Regions from separate parts of the Bradyrhizobium sp. ISRA430 genome, predicted to be linked through region 1. Evidence: predicted binding sites of a transcription regulator. Region 1 holds the regulator's gene; each other region holds the start of a gene.
The links. Region 1 encodes PhoB, which activates phosphate uptake and scavenging genes when phosphate is short. Its sites were predicted from a motif close to TGTCATNNANCTGTCAT; they were not measured.
Positions count from the first base shown of each region.

Region 2: MTX21_RS11315 (Orn/Lys/Arg decarboxylase N-terminal domain-containing protein) is a predicted target of PhoB. The motif match lies at 2,606-2,622, and genes of this name have one in related genera.
Region 3: MTX21_RS08040 (RNA degradosome polyphosphate kinase) is a predicted target of PhoB. The motif match lies at 2,030-2,046, and genes of this name have one in related genera.
Region 4: phnF (phosphonate metabolism transcriptional regulator PhnF) is a predicted target of PhoB. The motif match lies at 4,663-4,679, and genes of this name have one in related genera.

Region 1 is NZ_CP094516.1:4,976,999-4,984,800, forward strand. It holds gene apaG (Co2+/Mg2+ efflux protein ApaG) at 1-388, shown strand, start outside; gene MTX21_RS23675 (Hsp33 family molecular chaperone) at 529-1,536, opposite strand; gene argF (ornithine carbamoyltransferase) at 1,669-2,604, opposite strand; gene MTX21_RS23685 (aspartate aminotransferase family protein) at 2,604-3,806, opposite strand; gene MTX21_RS23690 (GcrA family cell cycle regulator) at 4,260-4,772, shown strand; gene phoB (phosphate regulon transcriptional regulator PhoB) at 4,999-5,706, opposite strand; gene phoU (phosphate signaling complex protein PhoU) at 5,721-6,437, opposite strand; gene pstB (phosphate ABC transporter ATP-binding protein PstB) at 6,449-7,267, opposite strand; gene pstA (phosphate ABC transporter permease PstA) at 7,264-7,802, opposite strand, start outside.
Region 2 is NZ_CP094516.1:2,276,067-2,283,868, forward strand. It holds gene MTX21_RS11305 (xanthine dehydrogenase family protein subunit M) at 1-342, shown strand, start outside; gene MTX21_RS11310 (xanthine dehydrogenase family protein molybdopterin-binding subunit) at 350-2,557, shown strand; gene MTX21_RS11315 (Orn/Lys/Arg decarboxylase N-terminal domain-containing protein) at 2,668-5,025, shown strand; gene MTX21_RS11320 (GNAT family N-acetyltransferase) at 5,032-5,610, shown strand; gene MTX21_RS11325 (hypothetical protein) at 5,626-5,838, opposite strand; gene MTX21_RS11330 (hydroxyacid dehydrogenase) at 6,000-7,049, opposite strand; gene MTX21_RS11335 (thiamine pyrophosphate-binding protein) at 7,301-7,802, shown strand, end outside.
Region 3 is NZ_CP094516.1:1,557,404-1,565,205, reverse strand. It holds gene MTX21_RS08040 (RNA degradosome polyphosphate kinase) at 1-1,956, opposite strand, end outside; gene MTX21_RS08035 (DnaA/Hda family protein) at 2,184-2,861, opposite strand; gene MTX21_RS08030 (CDP-alcohol phosphatidyltransferase family protein) at 2,973-3,515, opposite strand; gene purM (phosphoribosylformylglycinamidine cyclo-ligase) at 3,669-4,742, shown strand; gene purN (phosphoribosylglycinamide formyltransferase) at 4,747-5,400, shown strand; gene MTX21_RS08015 (cold-shock protein) at 5,494-5,697, opposite strand; gene MTX21_RS08010 (autotransporter outer membrane beta-barrel domain-containing protein) at 6,080-7,240, shown strand; gene MTX21_RS08005 (LysR family transcriptional regulator) at 7,260-7,802, opposite strand, start outside.
Region 4 is NZ_CP094516.1:6,105,012-6,112,813, forward strand. It holds gene phnC (phosphonate ABC transporter ATP-binding protein) at 118-927, shown strand; gene phnD (phosphonate ABC transporter substrate-binding protein) at 986-1,921, shown strand; gene phnE (phosphonate ABC transporter, permease protein PhnE) at 1,999-2,883, shown strand; gene phnE (phosphonate ABC transporter, permease protein PhnE) at 2,880-3,728, shown strand; gene phnF (phosphonate metabolism transcriptional regulator PhnF) at 3,897-4,628, opposite strand; gene phnG (phosphonate C-P lyase system protein PhnG) at 4,736-5,200, shown strand; gene phnH (phosphonate C-P lyase system protein PhnH) at 5,205-5,813, shown strand; gene MTX21_RS28935 (carbon-phosphorus lyase complex subunit PhnI) at 5,818-6,921, shown strand; gene MTX21_RS28940 (alpha-D-ribose 1-methylphosphonate 5-phosphate C-P-lyase PhnJ) at 6,918-7,802, shown strand, end outside.

The DNA of each region.
Region 1 (7,802 bases):
CCGCGCCGTGACCCGCCAGATCGAAGTGACCGTCGAGCCGAACTTTGTTCCGGAGCAGTCGTCGGCCGAACGCTCGCGCTATTTTTGGTCCTACACCATCGTCATCACCAATTCCGGCGAGGAGACCGTGCAGCTCAAGACGCGGCACTGGATCATCACGGATGCCTCCGGCCGGCAGCAGGAGGTCAAGGGCGAAGGCGTGGTCGGTGAGCAGCCGATCCTGGCCCCCGGCGAGCGCTTCGAATACACCTCAGGCGTGCCGCTCTCAACCGCGTCAGGCTTCATGACCGGCCGCTACCAGATGGTCAGCGAAAGCGGAGAGCGCTTCGAGATCGACGTGCCGACGTTCTCGCTCGACAGCCCGGACAGCAAGCGGGTGTTGAATTAACGCACGGCGCGCTGCCGTAGAGTGGGTCAGCCCCGCGGCTGCGCAAAGCGCAGTCCGCTGGCGTAACACACCACTTCTCTCTTCGCGCGGATAGTAAAGAGGTGGGTTACACTGCGCTAACCCGCCCTACGATTCCGGCGTCAGGCGTTTTCGACGCCCGCCTCGTGTGGCGTGAATTCATACACCGACGAGCAGAACTCGCAGGTCACGACGACCCTGTCGTCCTTGACCATCGCGGCGCGATCGTCAGGCGAGAAGCTCTTCAGCATGCCGGCAACCGCATCGCGCGAACAGGAGCATTGCGCCTTGAGAGGCTCCGGATTGAATACGCGCACGCCGCGCTCGTGGAACAGGCGGAAGAGCAGGCGCTCGCCGGACAGCTCGGGATCGATGAGCTCGACGTCCTCGACCGTTTCGATCAGCGAGCGCGCCTCGACCCAGGCGTCGTCCTCGGCGATACTGTGCGCCTCCGTGCCTTCCGGAGCGTCACCGGGATGCAGATCCGCCTGCCGCGCGCGCTCCGGCGCCTTCGGCAGGAACTGCATCAGCATGCCGCCGGCGCGCCAGCGATGCTTGCCGCCGTCGCTCGAGCGCCACTCCTCGCCGACCGCGAGGCGAACGCGGGTCGGGATCTGCTCGGAGCGCAGGAAATATTCATGGGCGGCATCTTCCAAACTGCCGCCGTCGAGCGCCACCAGGCCCTGGTAGCGGCTCATGTCGGGGCCCTGATCGATGGTCATGGCAAGATGGCCACGTCCAAGCAGCGCGCCGGAATCCTGCGCCGCGCCGAGACGCGAAGCATCGTAGCGGGCGTAGGCCCGCAAGCGATCCGGCGCCTTGTAGTCCACGACCAAGAATGACACCGGGCCGTCAGTCTGGGCCTGGAGGATGAAGCGGCCTTCGAATTTCAGTGCCGAGCCGAGCAGCGTCGTCAGCACGATGGCTTCGCCGAGCAGCTTGCCGACCGGCGCGGGATAGTCGTGCTTGGTCAGGACCTCGTCGAGCGCCGGACCAAGCCGCACCAGGCGACCGCGCACGTCGAGCGCGTCGACCTCGTAAGGCAGGACCGCGTCATCGATCGGAACCGCTGATGGCGCGCGAACCGGGCTTTCAGGCCCGGTCTTCATGTCAGGGGATTGGAAAACCATGGCGCTTTATCTGGGGTCGGAGGAGGTGAAATGGAAGAGGCGTGAGGAACTCCTGTTCCGCGCAGAGCAGATTGTACGAAGCAACCTCAAGTTCGGAGTCGTCCCGGCGAAGGCCAGGACCCATAACCAAACCTACTTCACCGCGTCAAAGCACCAGGCCAGGATGCCCTTCTGCGCATGCAAGCGGTTTTCGGCCTCATCGAACACGACCGATTGCGGACCATCGATCACCTCGTCGGTAACCTCTTCGCCACGATGGGCGGGCAGGCAGTGCATGAACAGCGCGTCGGGCTTGGCCAGCGACATCAGCTTGGAATTGACCTGATAGGGCTTGAGCACGTTGTGGCGGTGTTCGCCTTCCTTGTCGCCCATCGACACCCAGGTGTCGGTGACCACGCAATCGGCGCTGCGTACGGCGGCCTCGGGATCGGTGCCGAGCACGATCGGGGCACCGGTCGCCTTGATCCAGTCGCGCATCGCCTTCTTCGGCGCGAGCTCCGGAGGCGTGGCCACATTGAGCTTGAAGTTGAAGCGCTCGGCGGCATGGGCCCAGGATGCCAGCACATTGTTGTCGTCACCGGTCCAGGCCACCGTCTTGCCCTCGATCGGGCCGCGATGCTCCTCATAGGTCATGAGGTCGGCCATCACCTGGCAGGGATGCGAGCGCCGCGTCAGTCCGTTGATGACGGGCACGGTCGCATTCGCCGCCAGCTCGAGCAGCGCATCGTGATTGAGGATGCGGATCATGATTGCATCGACGTAGCGCGACAGCACGCGCGCGGTGTCGGCGATGGTCTCGCCGCGGCCGAGCTGCATCTCGGCGCCGGTCAGCATGATCGCCTCGCCGCCGAGCTGGCGCATGCCGACGTCGAACGACACGCGCGTGCGCGTCGAGGGGCGCTCGAAGATCATCGCCAGCGTCTTGCCTTCGAGCGGCTTGACCGGCTGATGCGCCTTCTGCTTCGCCTTCATGGCGGAGGATGCGGCGAGCATGCGCTTGAGCTCCGACAGCGGGAGCTCGTTGATATCCAGGAAGTGCCTTGGCATTTTATTGGGCGCCTTGCTCATCAGCTTGCCGCCCGCTTGTTGCCGGAAAGCGCGGTGCAGGCGCGCTCGAGCCGCGCGACGCTGTCCTCGATCTCGGCTTCAGTCACGATCAACGGTGGCAGGAAGCGCACGACGTTGTCGCCGGCCCCGACGGTGAGCAGCTTTTCGTCGCGTAGCGCCGCGACCAGATCGCCCGAGGGCACCACGGCCTTGATGCCGATCAGGAGCCCCTCGCCGCGAACCTCGCTGACGATGTCGGGATGACGATCGATCACGGACGCGAGCTTCTGCTTCAACAAGAGCGACATCTTCTGAACGTGATCAAAGAAGCCCGGCTTGAGCATGACGTCGAGCACCGCATTGGCGGCCGAGATTGCGAGCGGATTGCCGCCGAAGGTCGAGCCATGCGAGCCGGGCGTCATGCCCGAGGCGGCTTCCGCGGTCGCAAGGCAGGCGCCGATCGGGAATCCGCCGCCGAGCGCCTTCGCCAGCGACATCACGTCGGGCGTGACGCCGAAGCGGCGGTGCGCGAAGAGATCGCCAGCGCGGCCCATGCCGGTCTGCACCTCGTCGAACGCGAGCAACAGGCCGCGCTCGTCGCAGAGCTGGCGCAGCGACTTGAGGAATGCGGGCGTCGCCGAGCGCACGCCGCCCTCACCCTGGATCGGCTCGATCAGGATGCCGGCGGTCTGCGGACCGATCGCCTTCTTGACGGCGTCGAGGTCGCCATGCGGCACCTGGTCGAAGCCTTCCATCGGCGGCCCGAAACCTTCGAGATATTTGGCCGAGCCGGTTGCAGCCAGCGTCGCGAGCGTGCGGCCGTGGAAGGCACCCTCGAAGGTGATCATGCGATAGCGCTCGGGATGACCTTTCGACGCGTGATAGCGGCGCACGACCTTGATGACGCATTCCAGCGCTTCCGCGCCGGAATTGCAGAAGAACACGAAGTCCGCAAAGCTCTCGTTACAGAGGCGCGCCGCAAGACGCTCGCCATCCGGGCTCTGGAACAGGTTCGACATGTGCCAGAGCTTCGTCGCCTGCTCCTGCAACGCCTTGACCAGTGCGGGATGGGCATGGCCGAGCGCGTTGACCGCGACGCCGGAGGTGAAGTCGAGATAGCGCTCGCCATTCGTGGCGATCAGCCAGCAGCCTTCGCCACGCTCGAAACCGATGTCGGCTCTGGCGAAAACAGGAAGCAGATGCGGCGCGGCGCTCTTGGTCATGACTGTCACTTGGTGTTGAGGACGGCCTCAACGCGCATTGCGCAGCGCACCATTGACCGTCCCGGAAAACGAAACGTGCCGCCTTTTCAGGGCGGCACGTAGAACTATCTTATGCTTGGTAGAACGCCTGTCAATGCCGCCGGCAAGCCTCGGGAAACGCAGAATCCGTAGTCTTGCGGTGCCTACTTTGCGGGGTTTTCGTTACGGAACATGTGGAAGCGAGTCGGCGGACTCTTGCGCGTGAGTCACGCCATATTGTAGCGTTTGGGCTGTCAGATACGACATCTCGTGCAGCGGTTCTGATCCTCTAAGTTCTCATGTACCGGCGTAAACGTTCGGGCGCTCTAGTCGCGCCCGGCGAGCCTTAAAGGATTCTGGCGGCACGGGTTTTCGAGGCTTAGGCATTCGCCGCGAGGGCCAGGGTGGCTGGCGCGCGGCGAGGGAAAGGGTGCAATGACGGTTTTGACATGGTCCGACGATCGCGTCGAGCAGTTGAAAAAGCTCTGGGAGGCTGGACTTTCGGCCAGCCAGATCGCAGCCGAGCTCGGCAATGTGACCCGCAATGCCGTGATCGGCAAGGTGCACAGGCTCGGCCTGTCCGGCCGCGCCAAGAGCCCCTCGTCGGCGGCGCCGCGGCCGCGTAAGGCGCGCCCCGCGCAGCACATGATGCGGGTGGCTCGTCCGATCTCGCGCGGCAACACCGCGCTGGCGCAGGTCTTCGAGGTCGAGGTTGAGCCCGATCCGGTCACCTACGACAACGTCGTGCCGATGAGCCAGCGGCTGTCGCTGCTCGAGCTGAACGAGGCGACCTGCCATTGGCCGGTCGGCGATCCCTCGAGCCCGGATTTCTTCTTCTGCGGCGGCAAGGCGCTCACCGGCCTGCCCTATTGCGCCCAGCACTCGCGCGTCGCCTATCAGCCGGCGGCGGATCGCCGCCGCGCTCCGGCGAAGCCGGGCACGCGCTGAGTTAGCGTTTAGTCGGTGAACTAGGTGCCGTCGTTACACGACGGCACTTCAACTAGCTCGGTGTCGTCCCGGCGAACGCCGGGATCCATAACCACCGGCCGATGTGGTTACGGGGACTCGGAGTTATCATCGTCGCGCGACAACTGCGCCCTGGGGTTATGCGTCTCGGCCTTCGCCGGGACGACGACTGAAAGTGTGGCAACAACCAGCCATCCCGCCCCAGACTTTACGTCTGCTCCGCCTTCGCGAAACGGTCATCCAGCGCATAGCCGGCGCCGCGCACGGTGCGGATCGGATCCTGCTCGCGGCCGAGATTGAGCAGCTTGCGCAGGCGGCCGATGTGCACGTCGACCGTGCGTTCGTCGATGTAGATGTCGCGGCCCCAGACGCTGTCGAGAAGCTGCTCGCGCGAGAACACGCGACCCGGATGCTCGAGGAAAAACTCCAACAGGCGATATTCGGTCGGACCGAGATCGATCGGCCGGCCCGAGCGCGCCACGCGGCGCTTTTCACGATCGAGCTCGATGTCGCCATAGGCGAGCACGGTGGCGAGCCGCTCGGGGCTTGCGCGCCGGAGCAGGCCCTTTACGCGCGCCAAGAGCTCGGGCACCGAGAACGGCTTGACGATATAGTCGTCGGCACCGGTCGCAAGACCCCGCACCCGCTCACTCTCCTCGCCGCGCGCGGTGAGCATGATGATCGGAAGCTGCTTGGTGTCGGGCCTGGTGCGCAAGCGCCGGCACAGCTCGATGCCGGACAGGCCCGGCAGCATCCAGTCGAGCACGATCAGGTCGGGGATATGTTCCTTGAGACGGGTATCGGCGTCGTCGCCGCGCATCACCGTCTCGACGTCATAGCCGTCGCCTTCGAGGTTGTAGCGGAGGAGCTCGGTCAGAGCCTCCTCGTCCTCAACCACCATAATGCGTGCGCCCATGGGGTCGTCGCTCCTTACGTATTCGGGACCGTCGTGGCGAAGGTCGTCATGTCGCCCTTCGGCCGCTTGTCGGCGATGGCCTGACCTTCGATCATGTAAAACACGGTCTCGGCGATGTTGGTGGCATGGTCGCCGATCCGCTCGATGTTCTTGGCGCAGAACATCAGATGGATGCAGAACGAGATGTTGCGCGGATCCTCCATCATATAAGTGAGGAGCTCGCGGAACAGCGAGGTGCAGATGGCGTCGACTTCCTCGTCGCCCTTCCACACCGCCATCGCCGCCGGCAGGTCATGCGCGGCATAGGCGTCAAGCACCGACTTGACCTGCTGCTGCACCAGGTCGGTCATGTGTTCCAGGCCGCGGAACAGCTTTAGCGGATGGAAGTCCGTCTCCAGCGCGGCGACGCGCTTGCCCATGTTCTTGGCAAGGTCGCCGATGCGCTCGAGGTCGGTCGCCACGCGCATCGCACCAACGATCTCGCGCAGGTCGATCGCCATCGGCTGACGGCGGGCGATGGTGAGCACGGCACGCTCCTCGATACGCTTCTGCAGCGCGTCGAGCTCGACGTCGGTGGCGACGACGCGCTGGCCGAGCGCGACGTCGCGGCGGATCAGCGCATCGACGGAATCGACGATCATGCGCTCGGCAATCCCGCCCATCTCTGCGACCAGTCGAGTGAGCTCCTGAAGGTCGGTGTCGAAGGCCTTTGCGGTGTGTTCGGAACCCATATCCTGTCTCCTCAGCCGAACCGGCCGGTGATGTAATCCTGCGTACGCCGATCGCTCGGCGACGTGAAGATCTTGCTGGTGTCGTCGAACTCGATCAGCTCGCCGAGATACATGAAGGCGGTCTTGTCGGAAACGCGCGCCGCTTGCTGCATGTTATGGGTGACGATCGCGATCGTGTAGTTCTCGGACAGCTCCTGGATCAGCTCCTCGACCTTGGCGGTCGAGATCGGGTCGAGCGCCGAGCAGGGCTCGTCGAACAGGATCACTTCGGGGCGCACCGCGACGGTGCGCGCGATGCAGAGGCGCTGCTGCTGGCCGCCGGAGAGCGAGAGGCCCGAGGCGTTGAGCTTGTCCTTGACCTCGTTCCAGAGCGCGCCGCCGCGCAGCGCCTTCTCGACGCGGTCGTCCATCTCCGACTTCGAGATCTTCTCATAGAGGCGGATGCCGAAGGCGATGTTCTCGTAGATCGTCATCGGGAACGGCGTCGGCTTCTGGAACACCATGCCGACGCGGGCCCGCAGCAGGTTGAGATCGAGCTTGGGGTCGAGAATGTTGGTCTGGTCGAGCATGAGCTGACCGGTCACACGCTGGCCCGGATAGAGATCATACATCCGATTGAAGATGCGCAGCAGGGTCGACTTGCCGCAGCCCGACGGACCGATGAACGCCGTGACGCGGTTGGTGCCGAGCGTCAGGTTGATGTTCTTCAGCGCGTGGTGTTCGCCGTAATAGAAGTTGAGGTTGCGAACCGTCACCTTGGCCGGGGCCTCCGGCAGCGGTTGCGACGCCAGGTGACCGTTGGAACTCACGGATACGGACAGGTCGGTCATTTTGCGGTCCTCTCGGCGCCAAGGATGCGCGCGCCAATGTTCAGGGCAAGCACGGTGAGCGTGATCAGCAGCGCGCCGCTCCAGGCGAGTTGCTTCCAGTAGGCGTACGGGCTCTGCACGAAGTTGTTGATGGTGACCGGCAGGTTCGCTATCGTCTTGTTCAGGCTCAGGCTGAAGAACTGGTTCGACAGCGCAGTGAACAGCAGCGGCGCAGTCTCGCCGGCGACGCGGGCGGTCGCGAGCAGCACGCCGGTGATGAGGCCGGAGCGCGCCGCGCGATAGGCGATCCGCTTGATCACCAATGAACGCGGCAGGCCCAGTGCCGAGGCCGCCTCACGCAGCGCGTTCGGCACCAGGAGCAGCATGTCCTCGGTCGTGCGTAGCACCACCGGGATCACGATCACGGCGAGCGCGAGGCTGCCGGCGATCGCCGAGAAGCCGCGCATCGGCACCACCACCGCGCCGTAGATGAACAGGCCGATGATGATCGAGGGTGCGCTGAGCAGGATGTCGTTGATGAAACGGATGACCGAGG
Region 2 (7,802 bases), 2.7 Mb from region 1:
TACAGCTATCTGAAAGTCCGCGACCGACTGTCCTATGCCTTCGCCCTGGTCTCTGTGGCGGCGGCGCTCGAACTCGACGGCAACGCGATCAGGGAGGCGCGCCTGGCGCTCGGCGGCGTAGCCCACAAGCCCTGGCGCAGCCTTGAGGCCGAAACGGCGTTGCGCGGCCAGGCAGCAACAGTGGATCATTTCTCTCGTGCTGCGGACGTCCTGCTGCAGAGCGCAAAGTCGTATGCGCATAACGGTTTCAAGATCGAGCTCGCGCGCCGCGCCATCGTTCGAACGCTGATGCAGGCCGCGAACGCCACGCCGCAGTCGCAGGCTCACAAGAAGATCGCGTGAGGGACCGATGAACGCCTATGTCGGAACACCAACATCCCGCGTCGATGGTCGGGCCAAGGTCACCGGCGCCGCCAAATATGCTGGCGAATTCGCCGCCGACGGACTCCTCCACGGCGTAGCCGTCGCAGCCACCATTCCCCGCGGGCGCATAGCCCGCCTCGACACCAGCGAGGCGCTGAATGTGAAGGGCGTGATCGACGTGCTCACCCATGCGCATCGTCCGCCGCTCGCCGACAAGGACGAGGCCTGGAAGGATGAGGTGGCGCCGGAGGAAGGATCGCCGTTCCGTCCGCTCTATGATGACAGCATCAAATTCAACGGCCAGCCGATCGCACTGGTCGTGGCGGAGGACTGGGAGACCGCGAAATTCGCCGCAACGCTGGTGCGCGTCGACTATCAGGAGGAGCAGGCGTTTGCCACCGATCTCGAAGCCGAGCGCAACAAGGCGACCAAGGTGAAGCAGCCGAACAAGCCGCGCGGCGACGCCGCTAGCGCGCTTGCCGGCGCGGCCGTGCGGCACGAAGCGGACTACTTCATTCCGACCGAACATCACAATCCGATGGAGCTCTTTGCGACTACGGCCGTCTGGGACGGCAACGGCAGGCTCACGGTCTACGACAAGACGCAAGGCGTGCAGAACGTCCACAAATTTCTGTGCAGCGTGTTCGACAAGAAGCCGAACGACATCCGTGTGATCTCGCCCTATGTCGGCGGCGCCTTCGGCTCCGGCCTGCGGCCGCAATATCAGGTCGTGCTTGCAACACTTGCCGCGCTCGCGCTGAAGCGCTCAGTGCGCGTCGTGCTGACTCGTCAGCAGATGTATGGGCTCGGCCACCGGCCAGCGACGATCGAGCGCGTCGGGCTCGGCGCCAAGCCCGACGGCACGCTCGAAGCGGTCACGCACGAGGCCACGGCCGTCACCTCACGCTACGAGGATTTTGCGCGCAACGACAGCAGTTGGGCGGAACAGCTCTACAAGAGCCCGAACAGCCGCTATTCCCACAAGCTCGTCCGCCTCGATGTCTCCACGCCCTGCGACATGCGCGCGCCCGGCGCGGCTTCGGGCGTCTGCGCGCTTGAATGCGCTATGGACGAGTTGGCGGTCGCGCTCAAGCTCGACCCGATCGAACTGCGACTGAAGTGCTACTCGGATCGCGACCAGAGCGAAGATCTCCCCTACACCAGCAAGCAGCTACGCGAATGCTACGCCCGTGGCGCCGAGGCCTTCGGGTGGAGCAGGCGCAATCCCGCCGCCCGCTCGATGCGTGATGGCGAGGAGCTGGTCGGCTGGGGCATGGCGACAGGCGTCTGGGAGGCGCTGCAGGTGCCGGTCGCAGCCCGCATCGTGCTGACCGCCAATGGCCATGCCGAGGTCTCCTGCGCGGCGTCCGACATCGGCACCGGCACTTACACGATCGTGGCGCAGGTGGCGGCAGATGCGCTCGGACTGCCGATCGAGAACATCGGCGTCAAGCTCGCCGATTCGACCTTGCCGCAGGCTCCCGTCGAGGGCGGCTCCTGGATGGCTGCATCGAGCGCGCATGCGGTGCTGGGAGCGGCCGAGGACATTCGCCAGGATCTCGCGCGTCTTGCCAGCGCGATGCCTGCCTCGCCGCTCGCCGGCGTCGATGCCGCCGATGTCATCCTGATCGACGGCACGATCGCCAGCAACGGCGAGAAGAGCCGCGCGGTCTCGATCACAGATGCGATGCGCTACGGCAAGCTCGAGCGGATGGAGAAGCAAAAGCTCAACCAGTTCGCGGGGGACAAGTCGCACGCGCGCAACACGCATTCGGCTGTCTTCGCCGAGGTGAAGGTGGACGAGCAGCTCGGCGTCATCCGCGTGACCCGGATGGTCAGCGCGGTCGCGGCCGGGCGGATCCTGAACACCAAGACCGGCCGCAGCCAGATCATGGGCGGCGTGGTCTGGGGGATCGGGATGGCCCTGCACGAGGAGACGGTGATGGATCACCGCTTCGGCCGGATCATGAATCCGAATATCGCCGAGTACCACATCCCCGTGAATGCCGACGTTCACGACATCGACGTGATCTTCGTCGAAGAGCGCGACGACCACATCAACGCCCTGGGCGTCAAGGGCCTGGGCGAGATCGGCATCGTCGGAGTCCCCGCGGCGATCGCGAATGCCGTCTATCACGCCACCGGCAAGCGCATCCGCCGCTTCCCGATCACGCTGGACAAGCTCCTCGCCTGACGCGCCGGGTCAGTGTTCCCGGCGGCTGACGGGTGTGAGGCCAGCCCCTGTCATCCAACTGTCATCGAATGTGCCGAGACCTGTTTGCTCTGGCACATTCGGGACCTGACATGGACTATTTCAAGCGCTTCAACTTCCTGTTCGCCGCACCGGTGTTCGACGCCGATGACCTCGAAGGCATCCGCTTCAACCAGATCATCGAGGAGATCCAGCGCTCCGGCTTCGAGGTGGTCCGCGCCCGCAAGCTGGAGGACGCCGAGATCGCGGTGCAGACCGATGCCGCGATCGGCTGCATGGTGGTGGACTGGGGCAAGAAGGGCCTAGAGGGCAAGACCTCGGCGCTGATCAACCTGATGCGCCGTCGCGGCCTCGATTTTCCGATCATCCTCCTGATCCGGCGCAAGCGGTTCGAGGACCTGCCGGTCGAAGTGCTCGACTTCATCGACGGCTACGTCTTCCTGTCCGAGGAGACCCCGCCCTTCATCGCCAAGAACCTGATCAGCCGACTCAAGCAGTATGCCGAGACGCTGAAGACGCCCTTCTTCGGCGCGCTGGTCGACTATGCCGAGGAAGGCAACCAGCTCTGGACCTGCCCGGGCCACAATGGCGGCATGTTCTACAGCCGCAGCCCGATCGGCCGCGTCTTCGTCGAGCATCTCGGCGAGTCCGTGTTCCGCGACGATCTGGACAATTCCGTGCTCGACCTCGGCGACCTCCTCACCCATGAAGGCCCGGCGCTGAAGGCACAGAAAGAGGCGGCCGCGATCTTCGGCGCGGAAAAGACCTATTTCGTGCTCAACGGCACTTCGACCTCCAACAAGGTCGCGCTCGGCGCGCTCGTCACCGACGGCGATCTCGTGCTGTTCGACCGCAACAACCACAAGGCCGCCCATCACGGCGCGCTGATGATCAACGGCGGCATCCCCGTCTATGTCCCAACCATTCGCAACGCCTGGGGCCTGATCGGCCCGATGCGCTGGGACGCGCTCGACGAGAAGGCCCTGCGCGAGGCGATCCGCAACCATCCGCTGGTCCAGGACCGCGACGCCTGGCGCAGGGAGCGGCCGTTCCGCGTCGCCGTGGTCGAGCAGTGTACCTATGACGGCTCGATCCACAGCGCCGAGATGATCTTGAACCGCATCGGCCATCTCTGTGAGTACATCCTGTTCGACGAGGCCTGGGCCGGCTTCATGAAGTTCCACCCGCTCTATGCCGGCCGCTTCGCGATGGGGCTGTCGAACCTTTCTCCGGATGCGCCGGGCATCATCGCAACGCAGTCGACCCACAAGCAACTTGCCAGCTTTTCGCAGGCCTCCCAGATCCACATCAGAGACCGTCACATCCGCGGCCAGAAGCGACGCGTCGAGCACCGCCGCTTCAACGAGAGTTTTATGCAGCACGCCTCGACCTCGCCGTTCTATCCGCTGTTCGCCTCCCTCGATGTCGGCGCGCAGATGATGAAGGGACGCTCCGGCGAGGTGTTGTGGGATGACACGATCCGACTCGGCATCGAGTTGCGCAAGAAGATCCGCGCCATGGGCCGCGAGTTCGAGGAGAAGGAGCAGAATCCCGAGCGCCGCTGGTTCTTCGAACCCTTCGTCCCCGATCGCATCGCCATTCCCGATGTCAGCCGCCCCGGCGCCGTGCACAACGTCGCCTGGGAGACGCTTTCGACCGACGAGCTCGCTACCAATCCCGCTTTGTGGCAACTCGCCCCTGACGATACCTGGCACGGTTTTCCCGGCATGACCGAGGGCTTTGCCATGACCGATCCGAACAAGCTGACGCTGCTCACGCCCGGCTTCGATCGCGCCACCGGCGCCTATGCCGATCACGGCATCCCGGCGCCGGTCGTCGCGCAATTCCTGCGCGAGAACCGCATCGTTCCCGAGAAGAATGACCTCAACTCCCTGCTCTTCCTGCTCACCCCGGGCGTCGAGGCGAGCAAGGCCGGCACGCTGATCTCCGGCCTCGTCGCCTTCAAGAAGCTGCACGACGACAATGCGCTTCTGGCGGACGCCATTCCGGAGTTCTATCAGCGGCGGCAGCCGCGCTATGCCGGCGTGCGGCTGCGCGACCTCTGCGCCGAGATGCACCGCTTCTTCCGCGCCGCCGATGTCAGCGCACTTCAGGCCCGGCAGTTCCTACCCGAGCATTTGCCGGAGATCGCCATGTCGCCCCGCGATGCAGCGCGCCTCCTGTTCCGCAACGACGTCGATTATCTGCCGATCGAGGCGATCGCGGGTCGCATCGCGACCACGCCCTTCGTGGTCTATCCACCCGGCATCGCCACCATCGTGCCCGGCGAGCGGCTGACGGAACGAGCCAAGCCCATGATCGACTACCTCAAGATGTTCGAGACCTGCTTCAACACGTTTCCGGGTTTTGAGGTCGAGATCCAGGGCGTCTACAAGGAGGTCGATGCCGCCGGCCGCATCGGGCTCTACACTTACGTCGTCGCCGAGTAGCCGCCGATGAACGAAACGGGCGTGATGCGCGCGGAGGATGAGCCGGTCCTGGTCCGGCCCTCGCGCGACAGCGATGTCGAGGCGATGCTGGCGATCTACCGCCATCACGTCCGCCGCGGTGTGCCGCGCGATGTCGAGGGAACCGGCGCGCCTGAGCCCGACGATCTGCGCGACCGGCGCAAGAACCTGAAGCAGACCCGCCTGCCGCATCTGGTCGCGACCTTTCGCGGCGAGGTCGTCGGCTATGCCTATGCAGTGCTGTTCCGCAAGCGTCCGGCCTATCGCTACACGGCAAAGCACTCGATCTACGTCCACCACGCGCATCTCGGGCGCGGCGTCGGACGGCTGTTGCTCCGGGAGCTGATCGACGCCTGCGCGGCAGCCGGCTTCCGTCAGATGATCGGTTACATCGATGCCGACAACGCGCCCTCGCTGGCACTGCATGAAAAGTTCGGCTTTGGCCGCGTCGGGCTGCTGTGCGGCGTCGCCTATCGCAACGGCCGCTGGTCCGACACAGTCATGGTGCAGCGCTCGCTCGGCGCCGGTGCAACTGCGCCGCCGCCAGCAACGTCTCCTGGACGCTAGACGGGCTCGCAGCCCTTACGATGGAAAGTCAGCCGCTTTCACCTGGATGCGGTCGGCATGCAGGGACCAATGAGGCAAGGCCTGGTCCTTGCAGAACTTCGCCTTCGCCCGCTCCGTGGCTTCGTTCTCGTCAGAGGCATCGATCTCGAGCGCGCCCTGGCAAACCTCGATCTGCCGGCCGTACCCACCGAGCACGTCCTTCATGAACCTGACGACATAAGTCGACATAGGACCTCCTGCGCCCCCGAAGCACTCTAACCCCATTTAGCCCGGACAGGGAAAGGAGATTTTGACGCGGATCAAGTCCAATCGCGGTTCCACGCTTGCTCCGTCATTCCGAGGGCAACGCGAAGCATCGAGCCCGGAATGACCGAGTCAGTTTGCCTGCCCTACCCCGGCGCAACCCCAAACGCCTGCTTGAATCGCTCCGCGTAACGCGGCCAGACCTCGGGATTGATGATGCGCGGCGGCCGCTTGCCGTCGAGCGTATCCAGCACCTGCTCGGCCGCGATCCGCCCCATGTTCTGACGCGCCTCCTTGGTGACACCGGCGGTATGCGGGCTCGCCAGCACGTTGTCGAACTGGAGCAGCGGATGCTCCGGCGGCGGCGGCTCCTTGGACCAGACGTCGAGGCCCGCTCCCGCGATGCGTTGGTCGCGCAGCGCCTGGAGCAGCGCGTCCTCGTCGTGGATGAAGCCGCGGGCGGTTGTGATGAAATAAGCGTGAGGCTGCATCAGCGCGAATTCGCGCACGCTGATCATGCCACGGCTGCCCTTGTTGAGCGGACAGGAGATCGAGACGAAGTCGGCCCGCCGCAGCAATTCGTCGAGCTCGACCTTCTCCCCGCCCCGCTCGGCCATCACCTCGGCCGACAGATATGGATCATAGGCCAGCACCTTCATGCCGAGCAGACTTTTGCACAGCGCGGCGATGCGGCGGCCGACATTGCCGAGGCCAACGATGCCGACGGTCTTGCCCTCGACCTCGTTGCCGACGAGGTCATTGCGGTTCACGTCGCGCTCGCGGCGGAGGCGACGGTCGGACTGGATGATGCGCTTGGACAGCGTGAGCATCATCGCCAGCGCATGCTCGGCGACGGAATGCGCGTTGCCGCCGGACTGGTTGACGACGAGCACGCCCGCAGCCGTGCAGGCTTCGACGTCGACAGGGTCGAAGCCCGCGCCGTTGCTGGAGACGAGCAGCAGGTTCGGCGTCCGCTTCAGCAAGGCGGCATCGACGTGGAAGTGCGGCGCGAGCTCGTCGCGGGCCGCGCCGATCTGGTAGACATGGGCCGCGCTGAGGATCGGCGCATAGACATCCTCGGGGCTTTCGTTCTCGATGCGGTCGAGCCGGACGTCAGGGCGCGCCTTCAGGATGTCGATATAGATTGGATGGGCCAGATATTTGACGTAGAAGACGCGCTTGTTGTTGACGGACATCAGGACCCTTCCGGCTCTCTCCGGGAGATCCGCAAGGCCGGCGCCGCACGCACCTCTTCCATGCTGTCCTCCCGCTTTTTTCGTTGTCGTGGCTTATGACATGGCGGTGCCGGCCGCGGCAGGCCGTCTGGCGCAGATCACGGTGCCGGCCGGGACATGTTGACAATCCCGCTCGCCGCGTCAAGTTCGGCACAGGCCGCCGCGACAGCCAGAGACCAAGAACCGTGCAGCGCGGCCCAAGGGAGAACGCAATGGCGATTGCGGAGCAGCACACCCCACCGGCGCAAGCGTCGAGCGACAAGGCGTCCGCCGGGAAGACCTGGCACGGCATCGTCCTGCAGACGCTGAAGCGGAACGAGGTCAGCCTCGTGCCTTACGTGCCGGACCGCGTGCTGACGCCGCTGATCAGGAACCTGCACGCCGATCCCTTCTTCACCACCTTTGCCACCGCGCGCGAGGAGGAGGCCGTCGGCATCGTCTCGGGCGCCTGGATGGGCGGACGGCGCGGCGCGGTGCTGATGCAGACCTCGGGCTTCGCCACGCTCGCCAACGTTCTCGCTTCGCTCGCCGTGCCCTACCAGATCCCGCTCATCATGTTCGTCTCCGAGCGCGGCACGCTCGGCGAGTTCAACTACGGCCAGTCGCTGGTCTGCCGCACCATGCGCCCCGTGCTGGACTCGCTGGCGCTCGAGCACCACACCATCACCCGGCTCGACGAGCTCGAATTCATCGTCGACCGCTCGATCAAGCAGG
Region 3 (7,802 bases), 3.4 Mb from region 1:
CGTCGGATTTTGCAACGGGCACAGCACTTCGACGCGGCGGTCGAGGTTGCGCGGCATCATGTCGGCTGACGAGATATACACAGCCGCCTTGGCGCTCGGCAGGCCCTGGCCCATGCCGAAGCAGTAGATTCTGCCGTGTTCCAGGAAGCGTCCGATGATGGATTTGACGCGGATGTTCTCCGACAGGCCGGGGATGCCGGGGCGCAGGCAGCAGATACCGCGCACCACGAGCTCGACTTGGACGCCGGCCTGCGAGGCCTCGTAGAGCGCGTCGATGATGTCAGGATCGACCAGCGCATTCATCTTCATCCAGACCGCGCCGTGCCGGCCGTGCCGCGCATGCGCGGTCTCGGCCTGGATGTGCTCGATGATGCGTGCGCGCAGCGTCAGCGGCGACACTGCCATCTTTTCCAGATCGCTCGGCGCGGCATAGCCGGTGATGAAGTTGAACACGCGCGCGGCGTCGCGGCCGATGGTCGGATCCGAGGTGAAGTACGAGAGGTCGGTATAGATGCGCGCGGTGACCGGATGGTAGTTGCCGGTGCCGGTGTGCACATAGGTGGTGAGGCTGCCGCCCTCGCGGCGCACCACCATCGACAGCTTGGCGTGCGTCTTGAGTTCGAGGAAACCGTAGACAACCTGTACGCCGGCGCGCTCGAGGTCGCGCGCCCAGCGGATGTTGGCCTCCTCGTCGAAGCGCGCCTTCAGCTCGATCAGTGCGGTGACGGACTTGCCGGCCTCGGCGGCTTCCGCAAGCGCGCGCACGATCGGCGAGTTGATGGAGGTGCGGTAGAGCGTCTGCTTGATTGCGACGACATCGGGGTCGCGCGCGGCCTGCTGCAGGAACTGCACCACCACGTCGAAGGATTCGTAAGGGTGATGGACGATCAGGTCCTTCTGCCGGATCGCGGCAAAGATGTCGCCGCCATGCTCGCGCACGCGCTCGGGATGGCGCGGCACGTAAGGGGTGAATTCGAGGTCGGGCCGGTCGAGGCGGGTGAGCTGCGACAGTTCGTTCATCGCGAGCACGCCATCCACCAGGAAGACCTCGTCGTCGGCGGCCGACAGCGCGTGCTGCACGAAGCTGCGCAGCTCCTCCGGGGTCTTGGCGTCGATCTCGAGGCGGATCACCGACCCGCGGCGGCGGCGCTTCAGCGCGGTCTCGAACACGCGGACGAGGTCTTCGGCCTCTTCCTCGATCTCCATTTCGGAGTCGCGGATGATGCGGAACGCGCCCTGACCGTGGACATTGTAACCGGGGAACAGGCGATTGATGAACAGGGCGGTGGCCTGTTCCAGCGAGATCAGCCGGACCTTGCCATCGCTCGGCATGCGGATGAAGCGGTCGATCTTGCCGGGCATGCGGATCAGCGCGTTCATCTGCTTGCCGTCGGCGGCGCGCGTCAGTTGCAGGGCGATGGTGAAGCCGAGGCTTGGAATGAACGGGAAGGGATGCGCCGGGTCGATCGCCAGCGGCGTCAGCAATGGGAACACGTTGTTGAGGAAGTAGTCCTCGATCCAGGCTCGCTCCGCCTTGGTGACGTCCTTGCCGTCGACCAGCACGATGCCGACGTCGGCCAGCGTGCCACGCAGGTCGCGCCAGATTGACTGCTGGTCGCTGGCAAGCTGGGAGACGGTGCGGTTGATCAGCGCGAGCTGCTCGGACGGCGTCAGGCCGTCGGGACTGCGCTCGGGAATGCCCTCGCGCACCTGGGCCTTGATGCCGGCCACGCGGACCATGAAGAATTCGTCGAGGTTATTCGCCGAAATTGACAGGAATCGGACCCGCTCCAGCACCGGATGGTGGGCATTGACCGATTCTTCGAGGACGCGGCGGTTGAAATGCAGCCAGGAGAGTTCGCGGTTGATGAATCGCTCGGGGCTCGTGGCGATCGCCGGCTGACCTTCGACTTCTTGAATTTTTTCCTTGATTTCAACGGCTTGCACGGATTCCATCAGAAGTCGGTCCATCTTGTCTCGCCTTACCTTGCACCTACGCGCAAAACCGGCCAGAGCATGTGTTAGTCCGATGACGTTTCGATGACGTTGCCTTTAGCGTAACGCGCCAGCCGTCCAACAGGACGATTTGGCTTCGTCGGCTGTAATGCTACAGGCGCAATCATTTCGATGACATTGATGTTCCGCAGTTCCGTCGCGTCAAGCGACCTCGAGGCGGGACCTGGTCAGGCATCGCGGAGGAGGTCAGCGGCCAGCGCCCGGGTCACGGGCCGGCCGAGCCGCAGGGCCTCGCTGTCCAGGAGCTCCACCGCCCGCCGGGCACCGGCCGAGGAGCGCTCCAGGCGCGTGGCGAGATAGCTGACCACGCTCTCGTCGACCGTGAGCTGGCGGTCGGCACAAAACTTCACGATCAGGCCGCGAAACAACTGGTCGTCCGGCGGCAGAAGCGAGATCGCCGGCACCGTGCGCAGGCGAGAGCGCAGGTCGCGTAGCTCGATGTCGAGCGCGGCCGGAACTTCGCGTCCGGTGAAGAGGACATAGGCGCCGTCCTCGCGGGCGAGGTTCATGAGGTGGAAGAGGGCGCGCTCGTCGAAGTCCTTGGCCCTGAGATCCTCAACCACCAGCGCGCCGGTCGCCAGCGCCCCCGGCACGGTGGCTGCGGTCAGTGCATTGGCCGTGGTCGAACGGGCGCCGGCCTGCTCGGCCCAGATCGCCGCGAGATGGCTCTTTCCCGACCCTTCCGGGCCGGCCAGCCACATGATCCGGTGTGGCCACTCCGGCCAGCCATCGATCAGGGCAAGCCCGGCCGCGTTGGCAGGGCCTTCGAGAAAATTGTCCCGGCTCAGGCTCTCCGCATGCGGAAGCGAAAACGCCAATTGTCGGGGGTGAACGCGGCCTGCCACGCTAACTTTGCTCCATGCCGGACGTGCCGGCCTCACGTGAAGAGATCTGACATATCGAGCGCGAGCGAGTCAGCCCGACTTGGCCTTTTGCGGGGCCTGCACTTGCTTGGCTCACTTGGCGTCGATGGTGCTCATGTGCCGCAGCCATTCGATGAGATACAGCGACACCGAGGACAGCGTGAAGACCGTCACGAAGCCCATCAGGATAATATCATAGGGTGCCGGCTTGAAGCCGAAGGCGAGGGCGGCCAGCACCAAGGCTGCGTAGGCCACCTGGGCTGCCGTGTTGAGCTTGGATACCATCGACGGCTTCATCTCGACCGGCTTGTCGAACAGCCAGGACACGATCACGGCAGTTACGATCATGATGTCGCGTGATACCACCAGGATCACGATCCAGCGCGGAATGTCGCCCCAGATGCCAAGCGCCAGATAGATCGACACCAGCAGGGCCTTGTCGGCGAGCGGGTCGAGCAGGGCGCCGAGCTCGCTCGTCATGTTGAAGCGCTTGGCCAGGAAGCCGTCGACGGCGTCGCTGATGCCGGCGATCAGGAACACCGCGAACGCCACCTCCATTTGGCTCGATACGATGGCCCAGACGATGATCGGGACCAGCATGATCCGGCCCAGGGTAATGATGTTCGGAATACTCACGCGGCGCTTCCCGGCACCCTGTCTGACCTCAAATCCGGCCCTTTGAAGGCTGAACCGGTTGATATCTACATAGTATAGGGCAGCGCGCCATGCTTGCCATTGCGCGTCCCCGGAATTCGACGTAACCAGCCGCAAACCCACTGGAAATCGGGCATGACCGACCGCAAAAACGGCCTCACTTACGCCGATTCAGGTGTCGACATCGACGCGGGCAACCGCCTGGTCGACCTGATCAAGCCGATGGTGCGCGCCACCGCGCGCCCCGGCGCCGACGCCGAAATCGGCGGTTTCGGCGGCCTGTTCGACCTCAAGGCAGCCGGCTTCAAGGATCCGGTCCTGGTTGCCGCCACCGACGGCGTCGGCACCAAGGTCAAGATCGCGATCGAGACCGGCCTGCATGGCGGGATCGGCATCGACCTCGTCGCCATGAGCGTCAACGACCTCGTGGTGCAGGGCGCCGAGCCGCTGTTCTTCCTCGACTATTTTGCCTGCGGCAAGCTCGATCCGGAGGCTACGGCCGCGATCGTTGCCGGCGTTGCCGAGGGCTGCCGGGAATCCGGCTGCGCCCTGATCGGGGGCGAGACCGCCGAGATGCCGGGCCTCTACAAGGACGGCGACTACGATCTCGGCGGCTTTGCCGTCGGCGCCGCCGAGCGCGGCACGCTGCTGCCGCGCAAGGACATTGCCGCCGGCGATGCCGTGATCGGCCTTGCGTCCTCCGGCGTGCATTCCAACGGCTTCTCGCTAGTGCGCAAGATCGTCGAGCAGTCCGGCCTCGGCTTCGAGGCCAAGGCGCCGTTTTCGCCGGTGATGACGCTCGGCGGCGCGTTGCTGACGCCGACGCGGCTCTACGTCAAATCCTGTCTGCGCGCGATCCGCGAGACCGGCGCGGTGAAGGGGCTTGCCCACATCACCGGCGGCGGGTTCACCGACAACATTCCGCGTGTGCTGCCGAAGCATCTCGGTGTCGGCATCGATCTGGAGCGCCTGCCGGTGCTGCCGGTGTTCAAATGGCTGGCCGCGCAAGCCGGCATCGCCGAGCTCGAAATGCTGCGCACGTTCAACTGCGGCATAGGGATGATCGCGATCGTCGAGCCGGATGCGGTCGACAAGGTGGTGCAAGTGTTCACCGATGCCGGCGAGACGGTGGCGCAGCTCGGTCGGGTGATCGCGGCCGAAGGCGAGCACCGCGTCGTCTATAGCGGCCACCTTGATCTCGCGCTGTGAACCGATGAAGCGCCGTGTTGCCATTCTGATTTCCGGCCGGGGCTCGAACATGGCCGCGCTGATCAAGGCCGCGGCCGCGCTGGATTTTCCGGCGGAAATCGCGCTCGTCATCTCGAACAAGGCCGATGCGCTCGGGCTGGAGCGCGCAAAGGCGAGTGGCGTGCCGACGCTGGTGATCGAGAGCAAACCCTTTGGCAAGGACCGCGCCGGCTTTGAGGCGGTGCTACAGGCCGCCCTCGACCAGCATGGCATCGAGTTGATCTGTCTCGGCGGCTTCATGCGCCTGTTCACGGCCGAGTTCACCCAAAGCTGGTACGGACGGATGCTCAACATCCACCCGTCGCTCCTGCCGTCCTTCCCCGGCCTCGATCCGCATGGCCAGGCCTTGCGTGCGGGGGTGAAACTGTCTGGCGCAACAGTGCACTTCGTCATCCCCGCGACTGACGCCGGGCCGATCGTGATGCAGGGCGCGGTCCCTGTCAGCGACAACGACACGGCGGACACGCTCTCCGAACGCATCCTCGAAGTCGAGCACCGCATCTATCCCGAAGCGCTGCGGCTGCTTGCGACCGGCAAGGTCCGCATCGAGGGCGACGTGTGCAAGACGGCGGGAAGCGGACCTTCGGAGAATTTCCTGATTTCGCCGGTGGTGAACTGAGCCGCTGTCGCGGGACTTGCCGAACTCACAAACAAGATCCCCCGGCAGAGCCGGGGGCAACGTCGTGATCCCTTGCGAAAGTCGCGGGAGAGATCAGGAGACCTTGAGGTTCTCCGCGGATGTTTTGCCGCGGTTCTCCACGAGGTCGTATTCAACCACCTGGTTTTCATTGAGGGTCGTGAGGCCCGCGCGCTCGACGGCGGAGATGTGGACGAAGACGTCCTTATCGCCGCCGTTCGGTCGAATGAAGCCATAGCCCTTGGTCGGGTTGAACCATTTGACGGTGCCCTTTTGCATCGCCAGTCTCCTCCTCTAGACATAAAAAAGACGCGGCCACGCTTTTGCGCGTGCCACGCCACAAACGGGCTTCCGGAAGTCTGTTCGAGTCTTGAGTCTCAAAGTCGCGAAACGCACAGCCGAGCGGCCAAATCCGATTGTGCTGGATATTGCAACACGAAATTCGCACGTTAGCAAGCAGCGCGCGAATTTCAAGTCCGGACCGGATCTCCACGTCCGCTATTTCCGACCTGTGGCAACGGAACCACAATCGGAAGCAATCACCCCTGGTCGAGCCCCGCAACCGATTGACCCTCCGTGGCAGTTCAGCACAAATCGCCGCATACGCTGCGGCGTGTGTTGCATTTTTGCGCGCTGCCATTTGCTTTCGGGATTTATCGCCATGTGCTGCACGTCGCAGCTCTCCGGGACACGGCAGATGATCGGGCTGGACCGTGTCCGCCGGATCGCGGCTACGATTGTGATGGCCATTGCATTCGTTGTGATGATTGCGGCTACGTCGGCCCACGCGCAAAGTCCGACGCCCACCCCGACGCCAACACCAACGCCCACGCCGTCACCGACCCCGATCCCGGTGCCGACCGCGACGTACTACGACCAGTCGGCCGGCAACACCACGCTCAATCTCGGATCGTGGTTCCTGGAACGGCTCGGCAATCAGGCTTCGGGCGGCTTCAACCGCTCCCTCCGCACCAACCCCGGCGGGGGCGGCGCGTCGGAGAGCACGGAGGATCCGCGCTATCGCACCTGGTTCGAAGGCTATGGCATCTCGCTCCGGACCGACGCGCAGGGCGATTTCGTCGGCGACAAGCGCAAGACTTTCGGCGGCGTCGCTGGTTTCGGTGCGCGGCTCGCGCCGGGTGTTAATCTCGGCTTCTCGGTCGATCAGAGTCACACCGACATCGACGTGCCGCTCGCGCTCCAGTCCGCGACGCTCGACCTGACCCAGCTCGGCTTCAACGGCTCCGTCGACAAGGGCCCCTGGACCTGGGCCTTCGCAGTAGTGCACGGCTTTGGCAAGGTCCATTCCAGCCGGGACACCGGGCTTGGCCTTGCGACCGCGGGCTACCGCGCCGCGGTCGACGGCGCGCTGACCGAGATCAGCTACTATTGGACGAAGGATGAGATGCGGGTCGTGCCAAAGGGCGCACTCGAATATGTCCGCGCCACCAGCGCTTCATTCCAGGAAGCCGGTGGACTGGACCCGCTCAATGTCGGCTCGACGGCGATCTCGCGGGCGCGCGTCATGATCGGGGCCGAGATCGGACGCTATTTCATCCTCGACAGGAAGATCCTCGACCTGTCGGCCTACGGCAAGTTCGTCGACAACTTCTATCAGAACCTCGGCTCGGTCCAGGTCAGCCTGGGGACGGAGAGCATCATCGTGCCCGGAATCGGCGAGAGCCGTTACGGCATGGATGCAGGCGCTTCTGTCTCGTTGAGCCTGACCAACGTCGCGCGGCTTTACATCAACTACGATGGCAAGTTCCGCAACGAGCTCATGTCGCACCAGGGCACGGCCGGCTTCGAATACAGATGGTGAGGTGCGGCCTCGCGCACTCTTACGTCGGCGTCGCCGCGACGTAGCCGGTCAGGCCAAACCCCTCGCGTGCGGTCGCCATCATCGGAACCAGCGCGTTCGGATGGATGAATTCATCCCGGAAACAGGGATAGGTCCTGGGATCAAAAATCTTCTTCAACCAGTCGACCACGATTTTGTGCCGCTCCGAGGTGCGGAACTCCTTGTGATAGGTGAGCCAGAGATCGGCGTGGTGGCTGACACCGAGATCGACGGCGACGAGCGATGCACCGAGCGCGATCGAGACCGTCGGCAGGAAGCCGATGCCCGCGCCGCGCTCCACAGCATAGAGCACCCCGACCGAAGAGTTGGTCTTGATCCCGACGATGCCCTCCAGCGATGTCAGTCCGAGCACGCGGGCGTAGGCACCATCGTCGACCTGCGGCGCGCTCTGCTTGATGATCCGGTGATTCATCAATTCGGCGAGCGTCGCGGGCACGCCATAGAGGCTCTGATAGTCCTTCGAGACGAAGGGATAGATGTGCAGCCGGCCGAGCTTGGTGACGATCAGGTCGGGATTGGTCGG
Region 4 (7,802 bases), 1.1 Mb from region 1:
CATGACGCCACAATGACAGGGGATGAGGTGTGTAGGATCGCCGCACGGCAACGCGCATGTCACACAAGTGTCAAGCGTCGGCGTTAGCGGTGGCAGCCAGTTACTCTGGAGCCCTGCATGCTGGTGGTGGAAGGTCTGACGTGCCGCTTCGGCGCAAAAGCTGCGGTGGACGACGCTTCGTTTCAAATTTCCCCCGGCGGCTTCGTCGGCGTGATCGGACGTTCCGGTGCCGGCAAGTCGACCTTGCTGCGGACCATCAATCGCCTCGTGACGCCGACGCACGGACGCATCCTGTTCGAGGGCGTCGACGTCACTGCGCTGCGCGGCAAGGAGCTGCGGCAATGGCGGGCGCGATCGGCGATGATCTTCCAGCAATTCAACCTGGTCGGTCGGCTCGATGTGCTGACCAACGTGCTGATGGGACGTCTGGCCGTCATTCCCGCCTGGCGCTCGCTCGCGCAAGTGTGGCCCGAGCAAGACAGGGCGCTGGCGATGTCGGCGCTGGAGCAATTTGACATTGCCTCGCTCGCCGCCCAGCGCGCCGACCAGCTCTCCGGCGGCCAGCAGCAGCGCGTTGCGATCGCACGCGCACTGGTCCAGCAGCCCGACATCATTCTCGCCGACGAGCCGATCGCCTCGCTCGATCCGCGCAACACCAAGATCGTGATGGATGCGCTGCTCCGCATCAACAAGCACTTCGGCATCACCGTGCTCTGCAACCTGCATTCGCTCGATCTGGCGCGCACCTATTGCGACCGCCTGATCGGCATGGCGGCGGGCCGCGTGGTTTTCGACGGCGCGCCGTCCGCGCTGACCGATCACGTCGCGCGAGAGCTGTACGATCTCGAAGCCGCCGACGTCATGGGCGGCATGCCCGTGCCCGCGCCTCAAGGCGTTCCGGCGCTCGGGACTGCGGCAGCCGCCTGAGCCAGCGCCTGCGTTTTCAGTTTTGCGTCAACCGACCCCAACCGATGAAGAGGGTACCATGATCACTCGCAGATTAGTCCTTGCCGGCGCCACCATGCTGGCCTTTGCCGGATCCGCTTACGCCGATGACTGGAAGGCCAAATATCCCGAACTGACCTTCGCGGTGGTTCCGGCCGAAAACGCCTCCGGCGTCACCGAGCGCTGGACGCCCTTCGTGGAATACCTGTCGAAGCAACTCGGCGTGAAGGTCACGCTGCGCATCGCCAATGACTATGCCGCGGTGATCGAGGGCCAGCGCGCCGGCAACATCCACATCGCAAGCTACGGCTCGGCCTCGTTCGCGCGCGCTCGCCTGACCGGCGTCAAGACCGATGCCTTTGCCAACGACATCAACGCCGATGGCTCGACCGGCTACTACTCGGTGTTCTTCGTTAAAGCGAGCAGCCCGTACAAGAGCGTCGATCAGCTCAAGGGCAAGAACCTCGGCCTCGTCGACCCGAACTCGACCTCCGGTAACAACGTGCCGCGCTTCGAGCTCGACAAGATGGGCATTCCGGATGCCGACGGCTATTTCAGCAAGGTCGTGTTCACGGGCAGCCATGAGAACGCGATGCTGGCGCTGGCGCAGGGCACGGTCGACGTCGCGGCCAACCAGTGGACCAGCGACGACGATTCCACGCTGGCGCAGATGCTGACCAAGGGCATGCTGAAGAATGCCGACGGTTCGGCGATGAAGAAGGACGATTTCCGCATCATCCACAAGTCGGCGCCGATCATCAACGGGCCCTACGCCTACAACTCTGACCTGCCGGAAGACGCCAAGGCGGCGATCGCGAAGGCGTTCTTCGATGCGCCGACCAAGGACAAGGCCGCGTTCGAGCGCCTCTCCGACGGCCAGAAGAAGGGCTTTCATCCCGCGACCACCAAGGATTGGGATGGCACGATCGAGCTGATCAAGTTCGTCGATGCTCTGCGTAAGAAGAAGGCGTCCTGAGTTTTCGGGACGATGCACTGGAGCCGGGTCGAGGGACCCGGCTCCTTCTCTTTTGACGGGTCACGCTCCCTGATCAAATGACGCTCGCGGTTTCGATCCTTCCCGAACAGCAATTGGCCGCGCTCGATGCCGCCTATCGCCAGGCAGTGACGCGCAAGCGGCTTCGTCTCCTGCTTGGGATTGCACTATTCATTTCCGCTCTGGTCCTGTCAGCGATTGGCGCGGAAGTGAACCTGCGCACTCTCTTCACCTATTTCGGCAACTTCGTCAGCTATTTCGATCGCATTCTCACGCTCGACAGCGGCCAGCGCGTCTGGACCGATGTTGGCGAGTGGCTGTGGGGCTGGCGCAAATGGTTGAAGATGTTGGCGGAGACCCTGCTGATCAGCTATGTCGGCACGCTGATCGGCGCGACCCTCGCCTTTGCCCTGAACTTCGTCGCGGCGGAGAACACCTCGCCGGCGCCCTGGCTGCGCTTCGTGGTACGGCGCCTGCTCGAATTCGCTCGCACCGTCCCGGGCATCGTGTTTGCCCTGGTCTTCGTCATCGCCTTCGGCCTCGGGCCGATGGCGGGTGTGCTCGCGATCGCGATCCACTCCACCGGTGCGCTCGGCAAGCTGTTCTCGGAGATCGTCGAGAACGCCGACATGAAGCCGGTCGAGGGCATCCGCTCGACCGGCGCGAGCTGGCTCTCCTGCATGCGCTTCGCCGTCGTGCCCCAGGTGACCGCGGGCTATGCCAGCTACGCGCTGCTGCGCTTCGAGATCAACGTCCGCGAAGCCTCCGTGATGGGCTTCGTCGGCGCCGGCGGCATCGGTCAGGAGCTCGTCGTCGCAATCCGCAAGTTCTACTATTCGGACGTCAGCGCGATCCTGCTCACCATCATCGTGACGGTCTTCATCATCGACATCACGACCGGCTGGCTGCGCAGCCGCCTGTTCGGCAAGGAGGCGCGGACGTGAGCAAGCCTCAGGAGGTCGACACCGCACAGCTTCGCGCGCGCTATCCCGATGTGTTCGAGCGGCCGGCTTCGGCGCGCCTTGCGACCCCGGCGATGATTGCCGCGGCGCTCGCGCTTCTGGTGTATGGCCTCGTCGATCTCGATTTCTCGCCGTCGCGCTTCGTCGCCGGTCTCGGTCAGCTCGGCTGGATCAGCCTGATGATGATCCCGCCGGATCCCGGCTCGTCTCTGCCGATCTATCTGCAGGCGCTGGGCGAGACGTTGTCGATCGCGCTGCTCGGTACCACGCTCGCCGCGCTGTTCGCGCTTCCCGTGAGCCTGCTTGCCGCGCGGAACGTGGTGCCGTCGAATATCCTGCGCTTTCCGGTGCGGCGCTTCCTCGATTCGATCCGTGGCGTCGATACGCTGATCTGGGCGCTGGTCTGGATCAATGTCGTCGGCCTCGGTCCGTTCGCCGGCGTGCTCGCGATCGCGGTGTCGGATTTCGGCGCCTTCGGCAAGCTGTTCTCGGAGGCGATCGAGGGTGCCGACCAGAAGCAGGTCGAAGGGATCCGCGCCTCCGGCGGCAGTGCGCTGCACGAGATCAGGTTCGGCCTGATGCCGCAGGTGCTGCCGGTGATCGCCGGCCAGGTGCTCTATTTCATCGAATCGAACACGCGCTCGGCCACCATCATCGGCATCGTCGGTGCCGGCGGCATCGGCCTCCAGCTCGCCGAGCAGATCCGCGTGCTGGAATGGCAGAAGGTATCGTTCCTGATCCTGATGATCCTGGTTGCGGTCGCCGCGATCGATTTCATCTCGGGAAAACTCCGCTTCGCCATCATCGGGCGGCGGGCGGTGGCTTAGCGTGTTTTCCTTCGCCTCTCCCCGCCTGCGGGGAGAGGCCGGATTGCATCGAAGATGCCATCCGGGTGAGGGGGAGCTTCCGCGAGTCTCACTCGCACCGTTTTCGTGGATAGAGCCCCTCACCCCAACCCTCTCCCCGTAAGAACGGGGAGAGGGAGAACAGGCACTTCACCCGTTCTCCACCAGAAACTCGACGCGCTCCGCGGCAAAACGCGAGTGCTTGGTCACCAGCGGCTTGCCGTCGAGATCGAGGTCGGTTGCGTCGACCACGAGGATCGGCCGGCCGAGCGCCAGATCGAGCCGCGCGGCGTCGGTCGCATCCACGATGCCGGCCGTGATCCGGGTCGCGCCGCGGTGATAGTCGCGGACGCCGTAATGCTCGAGCAGTTTTGTCATCGAGCGCGTGGCCGCGAACACGGTTCCTGCATTCGGAAACAGCTCTGCTGACAGCCAGGTGGTGGAGACGCAGATCGGCGTGCGATCGGCGAGGCGTATAGCCTCGATCCGGACCAGCGGTGCGCCGACCTTCAGGCCGAGCTCTCGCGCCAGTTCACGCGTTGCGACGTCCTGCGACGCCCCGATCAACTGACCGCGCGGCTCGCGACCGCCGGCGCCGACGATCTCGGAGAAGCGCGTGCGCGAACGCAGCGGGTAGGCAAGGCGCTGCGCCTCGACATAGGTTCCGCTGCCGCGCTCGGCCCGCACCAGGCCGCGCTCCGCAAGTGCCGCGAGCGCGCGCCGTACGGTGTGGCGGTTCACGCGATAAGTTTCAGCGATCTCCATCTCGCCCGGCAGCTTTTCCCCGGCGGCAAAGCGGCCGTCGGCAATGCCGCGCTCGATGCCGTCGGCCACGAGGCGCCACAACGCGACGCCGGAAGAGGCGGTGTCCTGCATACTCATGTCGCCGGGCAGGCTATCCCACAAATCATACACTTGTCACGAAACAGTCATGGCCTTCCCTTATCAAGTTGTCTATTATCATAGACAACTTGAATTCGGCAAGTTCGGTGGATCCGGTGACCCAGCACAACGACCAGCAAGCCCAGCGCAAGGCCGCGATGGCCGTGCTGGCGCACGCGGAGGCGGGCGAGATCGCCGCTCGCCTCCGTACTCTCGCCCTGCCGGACCATCAGGATCTGCGCGAGGCCGAAAACGGCCTTGTGATGCTGCGCGGCCGGGTCGGCGGTGACGGTGCGCCGTTCAATCTCGGCGAAGCGACGGTGTCGCGCGCGGCGGTGCGGCTTGCGAGCGGCGAGGTCGGCTTCGGCTACACGCTGGGACGCGACCGCGAGAAGGCGAGGCTGATCGCGCTGTGTGACGCGCTGGTGCAGTCGAGGGATTTCGGTGCGGCTGTTGAGCGGGACGTCATTGCGCCGCTGCGCGAGGATCTTCTGGCACGACGCAAGAGTGTGGCGGAGGAGACCGCCGCAACGAAGGTTGATTTCTACACAATGGTGCGCGGTGAGGGATGAGGCCATGACCAGGATTGCGGAATTGCCGCCGGGGTTCGCCGACAAGGTCTTGTCGGCGCAATCGACATTTCGCTCCGTCATGGATGCGATGGCGCGTCCGGGTTCGGTCCAGCGCATCGTGCCGGCGGCGGGGACGCCTGGCGCAATGATGCGCGGCACGGCCGCGATCGCGCTGACGCTGTTCGATCACGATACGCCGCTCTGGCTTGATGCACGGATGTCGGAAAGTTCCGACACGGTGAAGTGGCTGAAGTTTCACACCGGCGCGCCGGTCGTGCAGGATTCCTCGATTGCCGCTTTCGCGCTGATCGCCGACGGTTCGGCGCTGCCGCCGCTCGAGCGCTTTGCGCTCGGCTCCAGCGAGTATCCGGATCGTTCAACCACACTGATCCTTCAAGTCGACAGCCTCGACGCGGGGCGCGCTTTCGAGCTGCGTGGCCCGGGAATCGATGGGGTTGCGACGCTCCAGGCGGCGATCCGGCCTGCCGATCTGTTCGAGCGGCTGCGCATCAACGAGGCGCTGTTCCCGCGCGGCATCGACGTGGTGCTGGTCGCGGAAGAAGCCGTGGTTGCGATCCCGCGCACCACGCGTGTCGCGAACAAGGGAAACTAGAAGCATGTATGTCGCAGTCAAAGGCGGCGAACGCGCCATCGAGAACGCCCATCGCCTGCTGGCCCATGCGCGGCGCGGCGACCGGAGCGTTCCGGAGGTCACGCTCGATCAGATATCCGAGCAGCTCGGCCTCGCCGTCGACCGCGTCATGAGCGAGGGGTCGCTCTATGACCGCGAGCTCGCGGCGCGCGCGATCAAGCAGGCGCGCGGCGATCTGATCGAGGCGATCTTCCTGGTCCGCGCCTTTCGCGCCACCCTGCCGCGCTTCGGCGCGAGCGAGCCGATCGACACCGGCGCGATGCGGGTGCAGCGGCGGGTATCATCGACCTTCAAGGACATTCCGGGCGGCCAGATTCTCGGGCCGACCTTCGACTATACGCATCGCCTGCTCGATCCGACTCTGGCAGAGGGATTTGTACCGGAGGTGCCGGCGACGGCGGAAGCGTCGCCCGCGGCCACGCCGCGTGTGACCGACATTCTGGGCCGCGACGGACTGATCGAGTCCTCGCCGCAAGCCGAAGAGGGCGCAAGCGTCGGCGATCTCACGCGCGAGCCGCTGAACTTCCCGGCCGATCGCGACCTGCGCCTGCAGAATCTGGCGCGCGGTGACGAAGGCTTTCTGCTGGCGATGGGCTATTCAACCCAGCGCGGCTACGGCCGCAACCATCCTTTCGCCGGCGAGATCCGGTTTGGCGAAGTCGAGGTCGAATTCTTCGCGGAGGACGTCGGTTTCGCGGTGCCGCTCGGCGCTATCGAACTCACCGAATGCCAGATGGTCAACCAGTTCAAGGGTTCGGCCACCGAGGCGCCGTGCTTCACCCGCGGCTATGGCCTCGCCTTCGGCCAGAGCGAGCGCAAGACCATGTCGATGGCGCTGGTCGACCGTGCGCTCCGGGCGCGCGAGCTCGGCGAGGAGGTGGGGGCGCCGGCGCAGGACGAGGAATTCGTGATGTCGCATTCGGACAACGTCCAGGCGACCGGCTTCGTCGAGCATCTGAAGCTGCCGCACTATGTCGACTTCCAGTCCGAGCTCGGCCTGCTGCGCAAGCTGCGTCAGGAATTCGCAGAGGCCAATGCGGTCGAGCCGATGAAGGAGGCCGCGGAATGAACGCGCCTGCCTACAATTTCGCCTATCTCGACGAACAAACCAAACGGATGATCCGTCGCGCGATCCTCAAGGCGATCGCAATCCCCGGCTATCAGGTGCCGTTTGCCAGCCGCGAAATGCCGATGCCCTATGGCTGGGGCACCGGCGGCGTGCAGGTGACCGCGGCGATCCTCGGTCCTCGGGACGTGCTGAAGGTGATCGACCAGGGTTCCGACGACACCACGAACGCGATCTCGATCCGCAAATTCTTCGCCAAGACCGCCGGAGTTGCCACGACGACCGCGACGGAAGATGCGACCGTGATCCAGACCCGTCACCGCATCCCCGAGGCGGCGCTGCAAGAAAATCAGGTGCTGGTCTACCAGGTGCCGATTCCCGAGCCGCTACGCTTCCTCGAGCCGCGCGAGACCGAGACGCGGCGCATGCATGCGCTCGGCGAATACGGCCTGATGCATGTGAAGCTCTACGAGGACATCGCCCGCTTCGGTCACATCGCGACCGCCTACGCCTATCCGGTGAAGGTGAACGCGCGCTATGTGATGGACCCGTCGCCGACGCCGAAATTCGACAATCCGAAGATGGATAACTGCCCGGCGCTGCAGCTCTTCGGCGCCGGCCGCGAGAAGCGCATCTATGCGATCCCGCCCTACACGCAGGTGGTATCGCTCGATTTCGAGGACCATCCGTTCGAGCCCTACCGCTTCAACGCGCCTTGCGCGCTGTGCGGGGCGGAAAATTCCTACCTCGACGAGATCGTCACCGACGACAGGGGCGGACGCATGTTCGTGTGCTCGGACACCGATTATTGCGAGGGCCGCCAGGCCGCCGGCCATCACGGCAGCCTGAGTGCCGCGCCTTACAAGGAGAGGGCGCAAGGGGGA